2 regions of the Streptomyces sp. NPDC060031 genome follow, and region 2 is predicted to be linked to the other one. Evidence: riboswitches for the same ligand, from Rfam matches in the RefSeq annotation. Region 2 holds a riboswitch; the other holds the start of a gene.

Region 1 (7,406 bases), on a different contig from region 2:
AACTGCGCGCCGACCTCGCCCGGCTCACCCCGCGCGCCGAGGTCGAGGTCCTGGACGCCGAGTTGGTCGAGGCCGAGAACGAACTGACCGCGTCCGGCACCGCCGGAGCCGGTCGGCTCGCCCGGGTGCGGGACGCGCTGACCTCGGCCGGCGGTGTCGTGGAGCTGCTGGCCTCCGGGGGCGCGGTCCTCGGGGCCGTCACGCAGTTGCTCGGCGGCTGACCGCGCCGTCGGCGCCCGTCAGGACTTGTTGGTGCCTGCCTTGTAGTGGCCCGGGGTCATGCGGGTGGTGACGCCGAAGCGGTTCCAGACGTTGATCGTCGCGATCAGGGCGATCAGGTGGGCGAGTTCCTGCTCCTCGAAGTGCTTCGCGGCCCGCTCGTACACCTCGTCGGGGACGAAACCGTCCGTCAGCACGGTCACGGCCTCCGTCAGCTCGATCGCCGCGAGCTCCTTCTCGGTGTAGAAGTGGCGCGACTCCTCCCAGGCGCCGAGGAGCACGATCCGTTCCACGCTCTCGCCCGCCGCCAGCGCGTCCTTGGTGTGCATGTCCAGGCAGAACGCACAGTGGTTGAGCTGCGAGGCGCGGAGCTTCACGAGCTCGATCAGGGTCGGGTCCAGGCCCTTCCTGGAGGCGGCCTCCAGGGCGCAGACGGCCTTGTACACCTCGGGGGCGGCCTTCGCCCACTGCATGCGGGGGGCCTGTTCGGGGGCGGTCTCGGTGGGGTGCAGGTGTGTGGTCATGTCCCCACCCTACGAAGCAGGCGGACCACCGATATGGTCCATATCCATGACGGAATCGTGGGCCACTTTCGGCGCGGACCTGCATCTGGAACTCACTCCCGGGCGGGGTCTGCGGGCCGGACTCGCCGAGTCTCTGCGCGAGGCCGCGCGCAGCGGGCGGCTGGCCCCGGGGACGCGGCTGCCGTCCTCGCGCTCGCTCGCCGCCGACCTCGGGATCGCCCGGAACACGGTCGCGGAGGCGTACGCCGAGCTCGTCGCCGAAGGCTGGCTGACGGCCCGCCAGGGCTCCGGTACGCGGGTCGCGCAGCGCGCCCGGCCGCGGCGCAGCGCGCAGGCCGCGCCGGTACGCCGTCCCGCGCGGCCGGGGCATGCGTACAGCCTGCTGCCGGGCACCCCGGACCTGAGCGGATTCCCGCGCGCGGCCTGGCTGTCGGCGGCCCGGCGGGCGCTGACCGACGCCCCGAACGAGGCCTTCGGGTACGGGAGCGACCCGCGCGGGCGCGTCGAGCTGCGCGAGGCGCTGGCCGGGTACCTGGCGCGGGCGCGCGGGGTCTACGCGGACCCGGAGCGGATCGTGCTCTGCGCGGGCTTCGTGCACGGGCTGATGCTGCTGGCGCGGGTGCTCAAGGCCCGGCGGGTCCGGGAGGTGGCGGTGGAGGGGTACGGGCTGGACATCCACTGGGGGCTGCTCTCCGGGGCGGGGCTGCGGACCCGCGCCATGGGCGTGGACGGCGCGGGGGCCCGTACGACGCGGCTGCCGGCGGAGGCCGGCGCGGTGCTGCTGACGCCGGCGCACCAGTTCCCCACGGGCGCGGCGCTCACCCCCGAGCGGCGGACGGCGGTGGTGGACTGGGCACGGACCACGGGCGGGCTGGTCCTGGAGGACGACTACGACGGGGAGTTCCGCTACGACCGCCAGCAGGTCGGCGCCTTGCAGGGGCTGGACCCGGACCGGGTGGTGTACCTGGGGACGGCGAGCAAGTCCCTGGCGCCGGGGCTGCGCATGGGCTGGATGGTCGTCCCGCCGTCGGCGCTGGACGAGGTGCTGGAGATGAAGGGGCGGGTCGACTGGACCTCCAGCGCGCTGGACCAGCTCACCCTCGCGGAGTTCATCCGCTCCGGCGCGTACGACCGGCACGTGCGGGGGATGCGGATGCGCTACCGGCGGCGGCGGGACGAGCTGGTCGCGGCCGTCTCGGGCCGGGTGGACGTCTCGGGCATCGCGGCGGGGCTGCACGCGGTGCTGGACCTGCCGCCGGGCACCGAGCGCGAGGTGATGCGGTCGGCGGCCTGGCAGGACCTGGCCGTACACCCGCTGTCGTCCTTCCGGCACCCGGACTCGGTGGTCCCGCCCCGCGAGGCGCTGGTCGTCGGGTACGGGACCCCGCCGGTCAGCGCCTGGTCGGCGACCCTGGCCGCGCTGGTCGCGGCGCTGCCCTAGGCAGTCGCCCCCGGCTCCTCGGCCGGGGGTTCGCCGAAGCGGGCCAGGGCCAGGGCTCCGGCGACGGCCACCACGAAGCCCGTCACCGCCAGCCAGGCCAGTCCCTCGCGGGGGCGGTCGCCGAGCCAGACCACGCCCACCGCCGCCGGGCCGATCGTCTCGCCGAGCACCAGCCCGGCCGTCGCCGCCGTCACCGAGCCGCGCTGCAGGGCCGAGGTGAGCAGCAGGAAGCCGGCGCCCCCGCCCAGCAGCAGTGCGTACAGCGCCGGGTTGGTGAGCGACGGCCCGTCGATGAGGCGGACGGACACCTCCACCACCCCGAAGCCCGTGCCGGCCGCGAGGCCCAGCACCAGGGCCCGGGGCCGGTCCGGCAGCCCGCCCGACACCGCTCCCACCAGCAGTACCAGTCCCGCCACGGCCAGCAGTCCCAGCTTCAGCTCCAGCGACCCCTTCCCGGAGCCCTCCTCCCCGGACGCCAGCCCGAGCATGAGCAGCCCCGCGCAGACCACCGTGACGGCGGCCCACTCGCTCCTGCTCAGCCGCGTCCCCAGCAGCCGCGCCGCGACCACCGCCGTGACGGCGAGGCTGGCCGCCAGCGCCGCCCCCACCGCGTAGATCGGGATGTGCCGCAGCGCCACGATCTGCAGGACGAAGCCGACCCCGTCCAGCCCGAGTCCGGCGAGGTACCGCCACTGGCGCAGGGCCCGTAGCAGCAGGGCGGTGTCCACTCCGGAGCCGGTACCCGGCTCCGCCGCCCGCGCGGCCACCGCCTGGAGGACCGACGCCGTACCGAAGCAGACCGCCGCACCGAGCGCGCAAATCATCCCAATGAGCACGAACCGACTGTAGGTGAAGGGTGTGACCAGGGTATGGCGACGGCCGGATTCCATCGGTCCGGGGCACCGCTCTACTCTGTCGGCAGCACGCCACCAGGGGAGCCGCCACAGATGGACACCAGCAGCAGTACCAACCAGCGCCGTATGCGCTCCGGCACCGTCGCGCTCGGCGGCATGGGCCTGCTCGCGGCGGCCCTGGTCGCCTGCGGCAGCAGCAACGAGCCCGACAAGCGCTGCGCCGACCGCGTCACGATGGAGAAGCTGAACACCAAGGAGTGCAAGAGCGGCGGCCGCGGCTCGTACTACTACGGCGGCAGCACCGCCAACAACCGGGTCAGCGGCGGCAGCTTCGACAAGTCGGCGGTCACGCGCGGCGGCATCGGCGGCAGCCACACCGGCTCCAGCGGCGGCTGATCCCCGATGGAACGCCACACCATCGAACCCCGCCCGGACTGGCAGCGGACGGTGGAGGAGCAGGGGCTGATCTACCCCCTCACCCGCTACCCCGACGACACCCTGCGCCCGTACTGGGACGAGAGCGCGTACTACTCCTTCTCGCTCCCCGAGGTCGAGGCGCTGGAGAACGTCGTCGAGGAACTGCACGCCATGTGCCTGGCGGCCGCCGCGCACATCGTCGAGCACGACCGCTTCGCGGACCTCGGCATCACCGACCCGCAGCTCGCGGTCCGCATCGCCGAGTCCTGGCGGCGGCGCGCCGAACAGCCCTCCCTGTACGGGCGGTTCGACCTGCGCTACGACGGCTCCGGCAGCCCGGCCAAGATGCTGGAGTACAACGCCGACACCCCGACCTCCCTCGTGGAGGCGGCGAGCCCGCAGTGGTTCTGGATGGAGGAGCGCTTCCCCGGCGCCGACCAGTGGAACTCCCTGCACGAGCGCCTCGTCGACGCCTGGCGCCGGCAGGCGGAGCTGCTCCCGCCCGGCCCGCTGCACTTCGCGCACTCCGAGACCGACGAGCTCGGCGAGGACCTGATGACGGTCGCCTACCTCCAGGAGACCGCCGAGCAGGCGGGCCTGGAGACCGAGGCCCTCTCCGTCGAACAGATCGGCTGGGACAGCCTGTCCGGCCGGTTCGTGGACCACAAGCTCCGCTTCATCCGCAGCTGCTTCAAGCTCTACCCGTGGGAGTGGCTGGCCGCCGACGAGTTCGGCCCGCAGGTCCTCGGCACGTACGACCACGGCGGCGGCTCCGGCTCGACCGTGTGGATCGAGCCGATGTGGAAGATGCTGCTGTCCAACAAGGCGCTGCTGGCGGTCCTGTGGGAGCTCTTCCCGGAGCACCCGAACCTGCTGCCCGCCTACCTCGACGGACCGCGCGAGCTCGCGGAGGCCGGCGGCATCGGGTACGTCGCGAAGCCGCTGCTGGGGCGCGAGGGCGCCGGGGTGACGCTGCACCCGGCGGACGGGAGCGGCGAGCCGTTCGTCCCGGTCGAGGGGGAGGCGTACTGCTTCCAGGGCCTCGCCCCGCTGCCCGACTTCGACGGCAACCGGGTGGTGCTCGGCGCGTGGGTCGTCGAGGACGAGGCGGCGGGGCTCGGCATCCGCGAATCGGCGGGGCCGGTCACGGACGAGTACGCCCGCTTCCTGCCCCACGTCATTTTGTGAGACGCGGCATCCTCTGATCAGGCGGACAGCACCGACCTGAGCTGGTCCAGGCCCCAGTCCAGGTCCTCCTTGGTGATCACCAGCGGCGGCGCGATGCGGATCGTGGAACCGTGGGTGTCCTTCACCAGCACCCCGAGCTCCATCAGCTTCTCGGAGATCTCCCGGCCGGTCCCGAGCGCCGGGTCGATGTCGACGCCGGCCCACAGCCCGCGTCCCCGTACGGCCGTCACCGCGCCCCCGCCGACCAGCAGGTTCAGCTCCCGGTGCAGGTGGTCGCCGAGTTCGGTGGCGCGCTGCTGGTACTCGCCGGTGCGGAGCATCGCGATGACCTCCAGGGCCACGGCGCAGGCGAGCGGGTTGCCGCCGAAGGTGGAGCCGTGCTCGCCCGCCTTGAACACGCCGAGCACGTCCCGGTCGGCGACGACCGCGGAGACGGGCACGACCCCGCCGCCGAGGGCCTTGCCGAGGATGTACACGTCCGGCACGACGTCCTCGTGCTCGCACGCGAAGGTCCTGCCGGTGCGGCCCAGGCCCGACTGGATCTCGTCCGCCATGAACAGGACGCCCCGCGCGCGCGTCAGTTCCCGTACGCCGCGCAGGTATCCGGCGGGCGGCACGAGGACTCCCGCCTCGCCCTGGATCGGCTCCAGCAGTACGGCCACGGTGTTCTCGGTGACGGCCGCGGCGAGCGCGGTGAGGTCCCCGTACGGGACGATCTCGAAGCCCGGGGTGTACGGCCCGAAGTGGTCGCGGGCGTCGTGGTCGGTGGAGAAGGAGACGATCGTCGTCGTGCGGCCGTGGAAGTTGTCGGCAGCGACCACGATCTTGGCGTGGCCGTCCGGGACGCCCTTGACCTCGTAGCCCCACTTGCGGGCGGTCTTCACGGCCGTCTCCACGGCCTCCGCGCCCGTGTTCATGGGCAGCACCATCTCCTTGCCGCACAGCGCGGCGAGTTCGGTGCAGAAGTCGGCGAAGCGGTCGTGGTGGAAGGCGCGGGAGGTGAGCGTGACCCGCTCCAGCTGGGCGCGGGCCGCGTCGAGGAGGCGGCGGTTCGCGTGGCCGAAGTTGAGGGCCGAGTAGCCCGCCAGCATGTCCAGGTACCGGCGGCCCTCCACGTCGGTCATCCACGCGCCGTCCGCGGTCGCGATGACGACGGGCAGCGGGTGGTAGTTGTGCGCGCTGTGCGCGTCGGCGGAACGGATGGCATCAGCAGTTGTCGACACGGGGTCTCCGATCGTCCGTCAGGCCTGTGACGAGGGTGGCGTCACCCTCCATCCTCGCTCGTATACCGGACGGAGAAACCTTTCTCGTGGCGCGCCCGCTAAGGTGGCCGGTACGCACGACGACTGGCGCACGGAGAACCGACTCCGGGGGAGTCGTGCGGGCACGACCGCACACAGGGCCGCTCGCCTGGGCCTCGCGGGGACGAGATCTGACATCGACCCCGGAGGAGCCGCCATGACCGCGCGCCAGCCGTCCGCCCATCCCGCCCTTTTCGCGACCGACCCCGAACTGGCGTCGTTCGTCGCGGCGGAGGAATCCCTGCAGGCCGAGACCCTGCGCCTGATCCCGAGCGAGAACTACGTGTCCGCGGCGGTGCTGGAGGCCTCCGGCACGGTGCTGCAGAACAAGTACAGCGAGGGCTACCCCGGCCGCCGGTACTACGAGGGCCAGCAGAACATCGACCGCGTCGAGGCGCTGGCCGTCGAGCGGGCGAAGGGCCTGTTCGGGGTGGACCACGCGAACGTGCAGCCGTACTCCGGCTCGCCGGCCAACCTGGCGGTGTACCTGGCCTTCGCGAAGCCCGGCGACACCGTGATGGGCATGGCCCTGCCGATGGGCGGGCACCTGACCCACGGCTGGGGCGTGTCGGCGACGGGCTCGTGGTTCCGGGGCGTGCAGTACGGGGTCTCCGCCGGGACGGGGCTCATCGACTACGACGCGGTGCGCGACCTCGCGCTGGCCGAGCGGCCGAAAATCATCTTCTGCGGTGGCACGGCGCTGCCCCGGACGATCGACTTCGCGGCCTTCGCGTCCATCGCCGAGGAGGCGGGCTCGATCCTGGTGGCGGACGTGGCGCACATCGCGGGCCTCATCGCGGGCGGCGCGCACCCGTCCCCGGTGGGCCACGTGGACGTGATCTCCACGACCACGCACAAGACCCTGCGCGGTCCTCGCGGCGCGATGCTGATGTGCCGGTCGGAGCACGCGAAGGCGATCGACAAGGCGGTGTTCCCCGGCCTCCAGGGCGGCCCGCACAACCAGACGACGGCCGGTATCGCGGTGGCGCTGCACGAGGCGGCGCAGCCGTCGTTCGTGTCGTACGCGCACGCGGTCGTCGCCAACGCGAAGGCGCTGGCCGCGGAGCTGCTGGCCCGGGGCTTCGACCTGGTGTCGGGCGGTACGGACAACCACCTGATCCTGATGGACCTGACGTCGCGGGACGTCCCGGGCAAGGTCGCGGCGAAGGCGCTGGACCGGGCGGGGATCGTGGTGAACTACAACACGGTGCCGTTCGATCCGCGCAAGCCGTTCGACCCGTCGGGGATCCGGATCGGTACGCCGTCGCTGACGTCGCGGGGGCTGTCGACGCAGCACATGCCGGTGGTCGCGGACTGGATCTCCCGTGCGGTGGACGCGGCCGCGAAGTCCGACGAGGCGGCCCTCGCCGCGGTCCGTGCGGAGGTCGCGGACCTGATGTCCGCCTTCCCGGCCCCGGGCCTGCCGCAGCCGTAACCCCGCGCCGCCGTTGCCGGGGGCCGG
Region 2 (7,406 bases):
CGCCGACCTTACGCCGGGGCTGGGACCAGCCCCTCATGCGTGCCGTCTGCACCCTGCTGGCGGTCGGCTCCCTCGCCGTGTTCCTCTCGGCGCCCCCGACGATCGTCCTCGTCAACCGCCTGACCGGCATCGTCAACTTCTCGGCACCTCTGGTCTACAGCCTGCTCACCGCGTTCTCGGGCGCCTCCATCGTGCTGATCCTGTACTGGGGCGGGACCCCGACCCCCGGTGTCCGGCGGACCATCCGCGTCACCGTGGCCGCGTACAGCGCCGTCATCGTGCTGATCGTCGCCCTGTTCGCGAAGGGTGACGCGCCGGTCGAGCGGCTGCGCGACATGGACACGTACTACGCGAACACGCCCTGGATCCGCGAGATGATCGTCTGCTACCTGGTGGCCCACACCGTGGGCAGCACCGCGCTCACCCTGCTGTGCCGCAAGTGGCTGCGGCGCCTGACCCCGGCGGCGGGCTCGCCCGGCCCGAAGAATCCGATGCGGCCGCTGCGCACCGGGCTGGCGCTGCTCATGCTCGGCGGAGCCATGGACATGGCCTTCGTCACCGTGAAGTGGATCGCGGTGGGCGCCCACTGGAGCGGTCGTGACTGGGACGGACTGTCCACGTACGGGGCGCCGCCGATCGCGGCCACTGCGGCCCTGCTGGTCGGCACGGGGTTCATCGTGCCGCTCGTCGGCGGCTCGGCGGCCTGGCGGGACTTCAGCGAGTACCGGCGGCTGCAGCCGCTGTGGGCGGCGCTGCGCGGGTTCGCCGCGTCCAGCGTGATGACCGTACCGATGACCTGGTGGTCGCCGGTCGGGATCCGGCTGATCCACCGGGAGTCGGTGATCGACGACGGGATCCTGGCCCTCGCGTGCTGGTTCGACCCCGCCGTACGCAGCCGCGCCCACGAAGCCGCGCTCGCCCAGGGCCTCACCGAACGGGAGGCCTCCCTGGTCGCGGACGCGGCCATGCTCGCCGCGGCCTGCCAGCACCGGGCGGCCGCCGACCGCGCGGGCGACGGCTGCGCCGGGCCGGGCGCGGGGCTCGGCTGCCCGGCCCCGTACCGGATGGACTCCCACCGCCTGGACTCCCAGCCGCTGGCCGAACTGGCGCAGGAGTTCCGCGCCTCCCCCATCGTCGCCGCGGCCCGCCGCCGCGCCTCCGGCGTCTAGTGCCGTGGCCGGGGGATGCGCGACGCCCCGGACCGAAGGGCCCGGGGCGTTCGTCGTGTTCCGGGACCGCTACAGGTCCGCGAGCGACAGCCCGGCCTGCGCGGCGGCGGCCCGGACGGTCTGCTCCAGCAGGACGGCGATGGTCATCGGGCCGACACCGCCCGGGACCGGGGTGATCAGCGAGGCGCGGGCGGCGGCCGACTCGAAGTGGACGTCGCCCACGTTGCCCTCGTTGTAGCCGGCGTCCAGGACGACCGCGCCGTGCTTGATGTCCTCGCCGCGGATGAACTCGGCCTTGCCGACCGCGGCGACCAGCACGTCCGCCTGGCGGACGATCGACGGCAGGTCCACGGTGCGCGAGTGGCAGTAGGTGACGGTGGCGTTCTGCTCCAGGAGCAGCATCCCGGCCGGCTTGCCCAGGATCGCGCTGCGGCCGACCACCACGGCGTGCTTGCCGGTCAGGTCGACGTCGTACTCGGCGAGCAGCCGCATGATGCCGCCGGGGGTGCAGGAGACGAAGCCCGGCAGCCCGAAGCCCATGGCGGCGAAGGAGTGCATGGTGACCCCGTCGACATCCTTGCCGGGGGCGATGGCCTCGAAGGCCGCGCGCTCGTCGATGTGGTGCGGGACGGGGTGCTGGAGCAGGATGCCGCTGATCTCCGGGTCCTCGGAGAGCGCGGTGAGGGCGGCCACCAGCTCCTCGGTGGTGGTCTCGGCCGGGAGCTCCACGTGGCGGGAGGTGATCCCGGCCTTGGCGCAACGGTTCTGCTTCATGCGTACGTAGGTGACGGACGCGGGGTCCTCGCCGACCAGCACGGTCGCGAGGCAGGGGGCGGTGCCGGTGCGCTCGGTGATCTTGGCCGCGTAGGCGGCGGTCTGCTCCGAGATGCGGCGCGCGAGGGCGGTGCCGTCCATCAGCCGGGCGGTGGAGGTGGCGGTCTGGGCAGTCGTCACGGGGTCTCCTGAACGTCGCTGCGGTTCGCGGTAGCGGTTCGCCCAGGCGCGCGGCAGCCGACGTACGACGCGTACGCCGGGCCGCTCCCCGGTGGTGATCCACCCGAACGCCAGTCACGGCCCGGGGCTCACTGTAGTCGACTCATCCGGTGGATGACCGGGGCCCGGGCTGGGACGATCTACGCATGACGCGTACTTTCGACCATCTCGTGGCCGAGGCCGAGTCCGTATCGGTGGACGGCTGGGACTTCTCCTGGCTCGACGGCCGCGCCACCGAGCAGCGCCCCTCCTGGGGCTATCAGCGGCTGCTGGGCGAGCGGCTGGCCCGGGTCCGCTCCGCGCTCGACATCCAGACCGGCGGCGGCGAGGTCCTCGCCGGCTGCGCACCGCTGCCCCCGCTGACGGCGGCCACCGAGTCCTGGCCGCCCAACATCACCAAGGCGACCCGGCTGCTGCACCCGCTCGGCGCGGTCGTGGTCGCGGACGCCGACGAGCCGCCGCTGCCGTTCGGCGACGAGGCCTTCGAGCTCGTCACCAGCAGGCACCCGGTGACCATCTGGTGGGACGAGATCGCGCGGGTGCTCCGGCCCGCCGGCACCTACCTGTCCCAGCAGGTCGGTCCGGCGAGCGTCTTCGAGCTGGTCGAGTACTTCCTCGGGCCCCAGCCGGAGGAGGCCCGGCGCGGCCGGCACCCCGACGACGCCGTGGCGGACGCCACGAAGGCCGGCCTCGAGGTCGTCGATCTGCGCTCGGAACGACTGCGAACGGAGTTCCACGACATCGGAGCCGTGATCTACTTTCTCCGGAAGGTGATCTGGATGGTGCCCGGCTTCACGGTCGGGCAGTACCGGGACCGGTTGCGCGAGCTGCACGAACAGATCGAACGCGAAGGCCCGTTCGTCGCACACACCGCCCGTTTCCTCATCGAGGCCCGCAAAACGGGCTGACGGATGGGGCCGACGGAACCGCGCCGGATTGGTTGCCCCGCCACAGCGTGGCGCAGGTCACTCAATTCAGCGCGTAACGAATCGACTCGGGCATGCGATGAACCGACAGGTGTCCTCGCGCGGCCCCGGAATACAGACCCCCCTCGGGTCTGTTTCCCAAGTTCGCGCGATGATGTCCCGCCCACCCCTTATCTGTTCGCAACGAGAGGCTCCTTGTGTCGCTCAGCCCGTCCCGTACGTTCCCCACGGAGATCGCCGAATCCGAGGCCCTTGTCGCGCTTGTCGAGCGCGGCCGCGAGCAGGGTCACATCAACGGTGACGACGTGCGCCAGGCCTTCGAGGCCGGCCGCATCCCGGTGGACCAGTGGAAGCGGGTCCTGCGCAGCCTGAACCAGGTCCTGGACGAGGAGGGCGTCGCGCTGCACGTCAGCGCCGCGCCCGCCACGAAGGTTGCCGCCAAGAAGCCGCGCAAGGCGGCCGCTGCCCCGGCCCGCACCGCCACCAAGAAGGCTGCCGCCGCGCCGCGCCCCATCGGCGCGCGCAAGACCTCGGCCACCAGTCCGGCCCCGGGCACCGCTGCGGCGATATCCGCTCCGTCGGCCGCCGCCACCGAGGACGAGGCGACGGCCGAGGCCGTCGCCGAGCCGAAGAAGCGGACGGTCAAGAAGACCGCCGCGAAGAAGACCGCCACCAAGAAGACGGCGGCGAAGAAGACCGGCGCCAAGGACGGCGACGAGGCCGAGACCCCGGCGGCCGTGGGCGAGGACTGGGCAGCCGAGGACCTCGCCGACGACGCCGAGGAGGAGACCCCCAAGCCCGGCGGCACCCAGGGCTTCGTCCTGTCCGACGACGACGAGGACGACGCCCCGGCGCAGACGGTCATGGTGGCCGGCGCCACCGCCGACCCCGTCAAGGACTACCTGAAGCTGATCGGCAAGGTGCCGCTCCTCAACGCCGAGCAGGAGGTCGAGCTCGCCAAGCGCATCGAGGCGGGTCTCTTCTCCGAGTACAAGCTCGAAGAGGAGGAGGACCACAAGCCCGCCTTCAAGCGCGAGCTGGAGATCCTTGTCGAGGACGGCCGCCGGGCCAAGAACCACCTGCTGGAGGCCAACCTCCGCCTCGTGGTCTCCCTGGCCAAGCGCTACACCGGCCGCGGCATGCTCTTCCTGGACCTGATCCAGGAGGGCAACGTCGGCCTGATCCGCGCCGTGGAGAAGTTCGACTACACCAAGGGCTTCAAGTTCTCCACGTACGCGACCTGGTGGATCCGCCAGGCGATCACGCGTGCCATGGCGGACCAGTCGCGCACCATCCGCATCCCCGTCCACATGGTCGAGATCATCAACAAGCTGGCCCGCGTCCAGCGCCAGATGCTCCAGGACCTCGGCCGGGAGCCCACTCCGGAGGAGCTGGGCAAGGAGCTCGACATGACCCCCGAGAAGGTCATCGAGGTCCAGAAGTACGGCCGCGAGCCGATCTCCCTGCACACCCCCCTGGGTGAGGAGGGCGACAGCGAGTTCGGCGACCTCATCGAGGACTCCGAGGCGGTCGTCCCGGCCGACGCCGTGAGCTTCACCTTCCTCCAGGAGCAGCTCCAGTCGATCCTGGGCACGCTCTCCGAGCGCGAGGCGGGCGTGGTCTCCATGCGTTACGGCCTCAACGACGGCCAGCCGAAGACCCTGGACGAGATCGGCCGCGTGTACGGGGTCACCCGTGAGCGCATCCGCCAGATCGAGTCCAAGACCATGTCGAAGCTGCGCCACCCGTCGCGTTCGCAGGTGCTGCGCGACTACCTCGACTAAACCGTCAGGTCAGTCGGAAGACGGGCCCTCGTGGCGTGAACGGCAGGGAAGCACCCTGCGGAACCAGATAGGCGTGCTCGCGCCGGATCCGCAGGGTGTCGCACCACCCGTCCGTGATCACCAGAACCGGGGCCCCGGGCGGGAAGTCCTCCGCCCGCTGGAGCAGGTCGATGCCCGGTTGCAGTTCCGTGCCGCCGCGGCCGCGCACCCGTACCCGGCCCGCGATCTCGCTCGGGGGCAGATAGCCCGCGTCGTACGGCGCCGCGTCACAGAACACGACGCGTGCCGCCGTTACGTCGCGGGCCCGTGCGTACGAGGCGATCGCGCCCAGCGCCTTGCCGAGCAGGGCGGCGTTCATGGACCCCGAGGTGTCGAGCACCACGCCGAAGGTGCAGCGGGCGATCTCCTCGGGCGGGAAGTACCGGCCCGCGCGGGGGATGTCCGGGGTGGACGCCTGGCGGCGTGCCGGGCGCGCGTAGGACCGTACGGCCACGGGACGCGGCACGTACTCGTCGAACCAGCGGGCGAGGCGGGCGTCCCAGGGCACCGGCGGGTGCGCCAAGGCCCGGATCTCCTGGATCAGCCCGGCGGGCAACAGCCCGCGCTCCCCGTACGCGTGCAGGTCGAAGCCCTGGACCAGGGCCCGCCGGTAGAAGCCGTCCAGATCGCTGTACGGGCCGCTCCCCGGGTGGGGCAGCGGCTCGCCCAGGATGTCCCCGAGGCCCTTGCCGCGCAGGGTCGCGAGCCGGCGCATCCGGCGCAGGTCGGTGGTGATGCGGTCGTAGACCTCCTCGACCGAGAGGTCCTTCAGCGCCGGGTCGTGGAGCAGCCCTTCGGGCATCTCGCCGACCCCCATCTCCACGAGCCAGCCGTTGACCACGTAGTCGGCGGCCACGTTGTGCAGGTACGGGTCGCGTGCGCCGCGGCGCTCGCCGTGGCGCAGGGCGGCGTGCAGCATCTCGTGGGCGAGGATGAACCGCCATTCGCCGTCGGTGAAGGTGCGCAGCGGGTTGACGTAGATCTCGCCGGCGCTCGCGCTGACGGCGGCGATGGCGATGCCCTGGGAGCGGGCGAGTTCGGCGTCGGCGACGATCTCCAGGCCGGCGGCGAGGCCGCCGAGCAGCGGGTAGGAGGAGACGAACCAGTTCAGCGCCCGGTCCCACGGGTGCCGGCGTACGCGCTCTCCCGTGATCCGGTCGCGGCGGCCGCCCGCGACGTCCATGGCGGCGGAGACGCTGCGGGTCAGGGCGTGCGCGAAGGCCGTCTCCCAGTCGGGGGCGGCGCTGTTCCCCCAGGCCGGCCAGGTGACCAGGACCTGGTCGGGGTGGTCCCCGGCGGTGCCGCAGCGCTCGTAGGCGGCGGGGATGCCGTCGCGGCGCCAGCGGGCGGCGAGCAGTTCCTCGTCGCCGCCGGGGTACTGGGCGGGGAGGTGGTCGGGGGCCCGGCCGACGGAGAAGGTCAGCAGGAAGCGGTTGACGACGGCGCAGCGGGCGGCGAGGTCGAAGCGGTCGGGCTGCGGACGGTCCTCGTCCCCGTCGGCGGGGACGTGGCCGAAGCCGAGGTGGAGCAGGGCGTGGGCGATCGTCCAGGCCCACTCCCGGGGGTCGGCCCGTCGGGTGGGGTGGACGTGGATCGTGCCGTTGGAGGTCACGACGGCCAGTCCCCCGGTGGGGGCGGCCGCGCAGCCGGCCTCGCGGCAGATGTTCCCCTCGACGGCGGCGAGGGCCGGGTTCCGTTTGACCAGGGCCAGGCCCTCGGCGAAGGCCTGGGTGGCGGGGTCGGCCTTGGTCTCCTTGCCGTTCTTGCCGCGCGGGGCGCCGCGGCTCACCGGCGGGCCTCGACCAGGCGGGGCATGTCGCGGGCGGCCTCGATCAGGAACCAGCCGGGCAGGACCGGCAGCCCGTCGCCGTCGTCGGCGATGACGGTCTGGGCGACCTCGACGGAGATTTCGGCGAGCTGCACGAGCAGGGACTTGGCGCGGTAGGCGGTCTGCCGGACGGCGGGCGAGACGTGTTCGCGCTGCGCCGGGAGTTCCTTGATCAGGCGGCCGCGGAAGGCCTCGGCCAGGTAGTACAGCAGGTCGCGGTCGGCGGGCCGGGTGGGCCAGGAGGCGTCGCCCTTGATGATCGCCTCGATGCCGAAGCTGTGGCGGACGATCTTCGCGTAGCCGCAGAAGGAGACGGCGTGCGCGGGGGTGAGGGTGCCGTGCGCGACGACCTTCAGGGTCTGCTCGTCCAGCTCGGGCCCGAAGGAGTGCAGGGCGTCGGAGAGCATGTGCCAGGAACGCGGCGTGGAGAAGGGTTCCTCGGTCTTGGGCGGCTGCGACCACAGGTGGTCGGGGCGGTCGGTGAGGTGGTCGGTGATCCAGGGGTGGATGCCGTTCTCGCCGGCCCAGATCAGCCAGTCCTGCGCGGAGGCCTGGAGGTGGACGTGGGTGAGGCGGTTGACCAGGGCCGAGGCGATGGGCCGGGCCAGCGCGTTGTCGGTGGCCCGGTTGCCCGCGCCGATGACGATGGAGCCGGCGGGCAGCTCGT

The links. Region 2 has a riboswitch for ZMP and ZTP ahead of ACFWB8_RS16540 (bifunctional 5,10-methylenetetrahydrofolate dehydrogenase/5,10-methenyltetrahydrofolate cyclohydrolase). Riboswitches for the same ligand answer to the same signal wherever they lie in the genome.
Region 1: linked by a shared signal. The riboswitch ahead of glyA (serine hydroxymethyltransferase) and the one ahead of ACFWB8_RS16540 (bifunctional 5,10-methylenetetrahydrofolate dehydrogenase/5,10-methenyltetrahydrofolate cyclohydrolase) in region 2 are both predicted to bind ZMP and ZTP.

The regions. Positions count from the first base shown of each region.
Region 1 is NZ_JBHWVM010000090.1:5,624-13,029, forward strand. Features, by position in the region: gene ACFWB8_RS30050 (hypothetical protein) at 1-221, shown strand, start outside; gene ACFWB8_RS30055 (carboxymuconolactone decarboxylase family protein) at 240-743, opposite strand; gene ACFWB8_RS30060 (PLP-dependent aminotransferase family protein) at 790-2,184, shown strand; gene ACFWB8_RS30065 (hypothetical protein) at 2,181-3,008, opposite strand; gene ACFWB8_RS30070 (hypothetical protein) at 3,132-3,434, shown strand; gene ACFWB8_RS30075 (glutathionylspermidine synthase family protein) at 3,441-4,643, shown strand; gene rocD (ornithine--oxo-acid transaminase) at 4,661-5,866, opposite strand; ZMP/ZTP riboswitch at 5,976-6,066, shown strand; gene glyA (serine hydroxymethyltransferase) at 6,102-7,379, shown strand.
Region 2 is NZ_JBHWVM010000031.1:68,007-75,412, reverse strand. Features, by position in the region: gene ACFWB8_RS16545 (MAB_1171c family putative transporter) at 1-1,169, shown strand, start outside; gene ACFWB8_RS16540 (bifunctional 5,10-methylenetetrahydrofolate dehydrogenase/5,10-methenyltetrahydrofolate cyclohydrolase) at 1,239-2,084, opposite strand; ZMP/ZTP riboswitch at 2,157-2,251, opposite strand; gene ACFWB8_RS16535 (methyltransferase domain-containing protein) at 2,309-3,070, shown strand; gene ACFWB8_RS16530 (RNA polymerase sigma factor) at 3,286-4,872, shown strand; gene ACFWB8_RS16525 (hypothetical protein) at 4,877-6,700, opposite strand; gene ACFWB8_RS16520 (ATP-binding protein) at 6,697-7,406, opposite strand, start outside.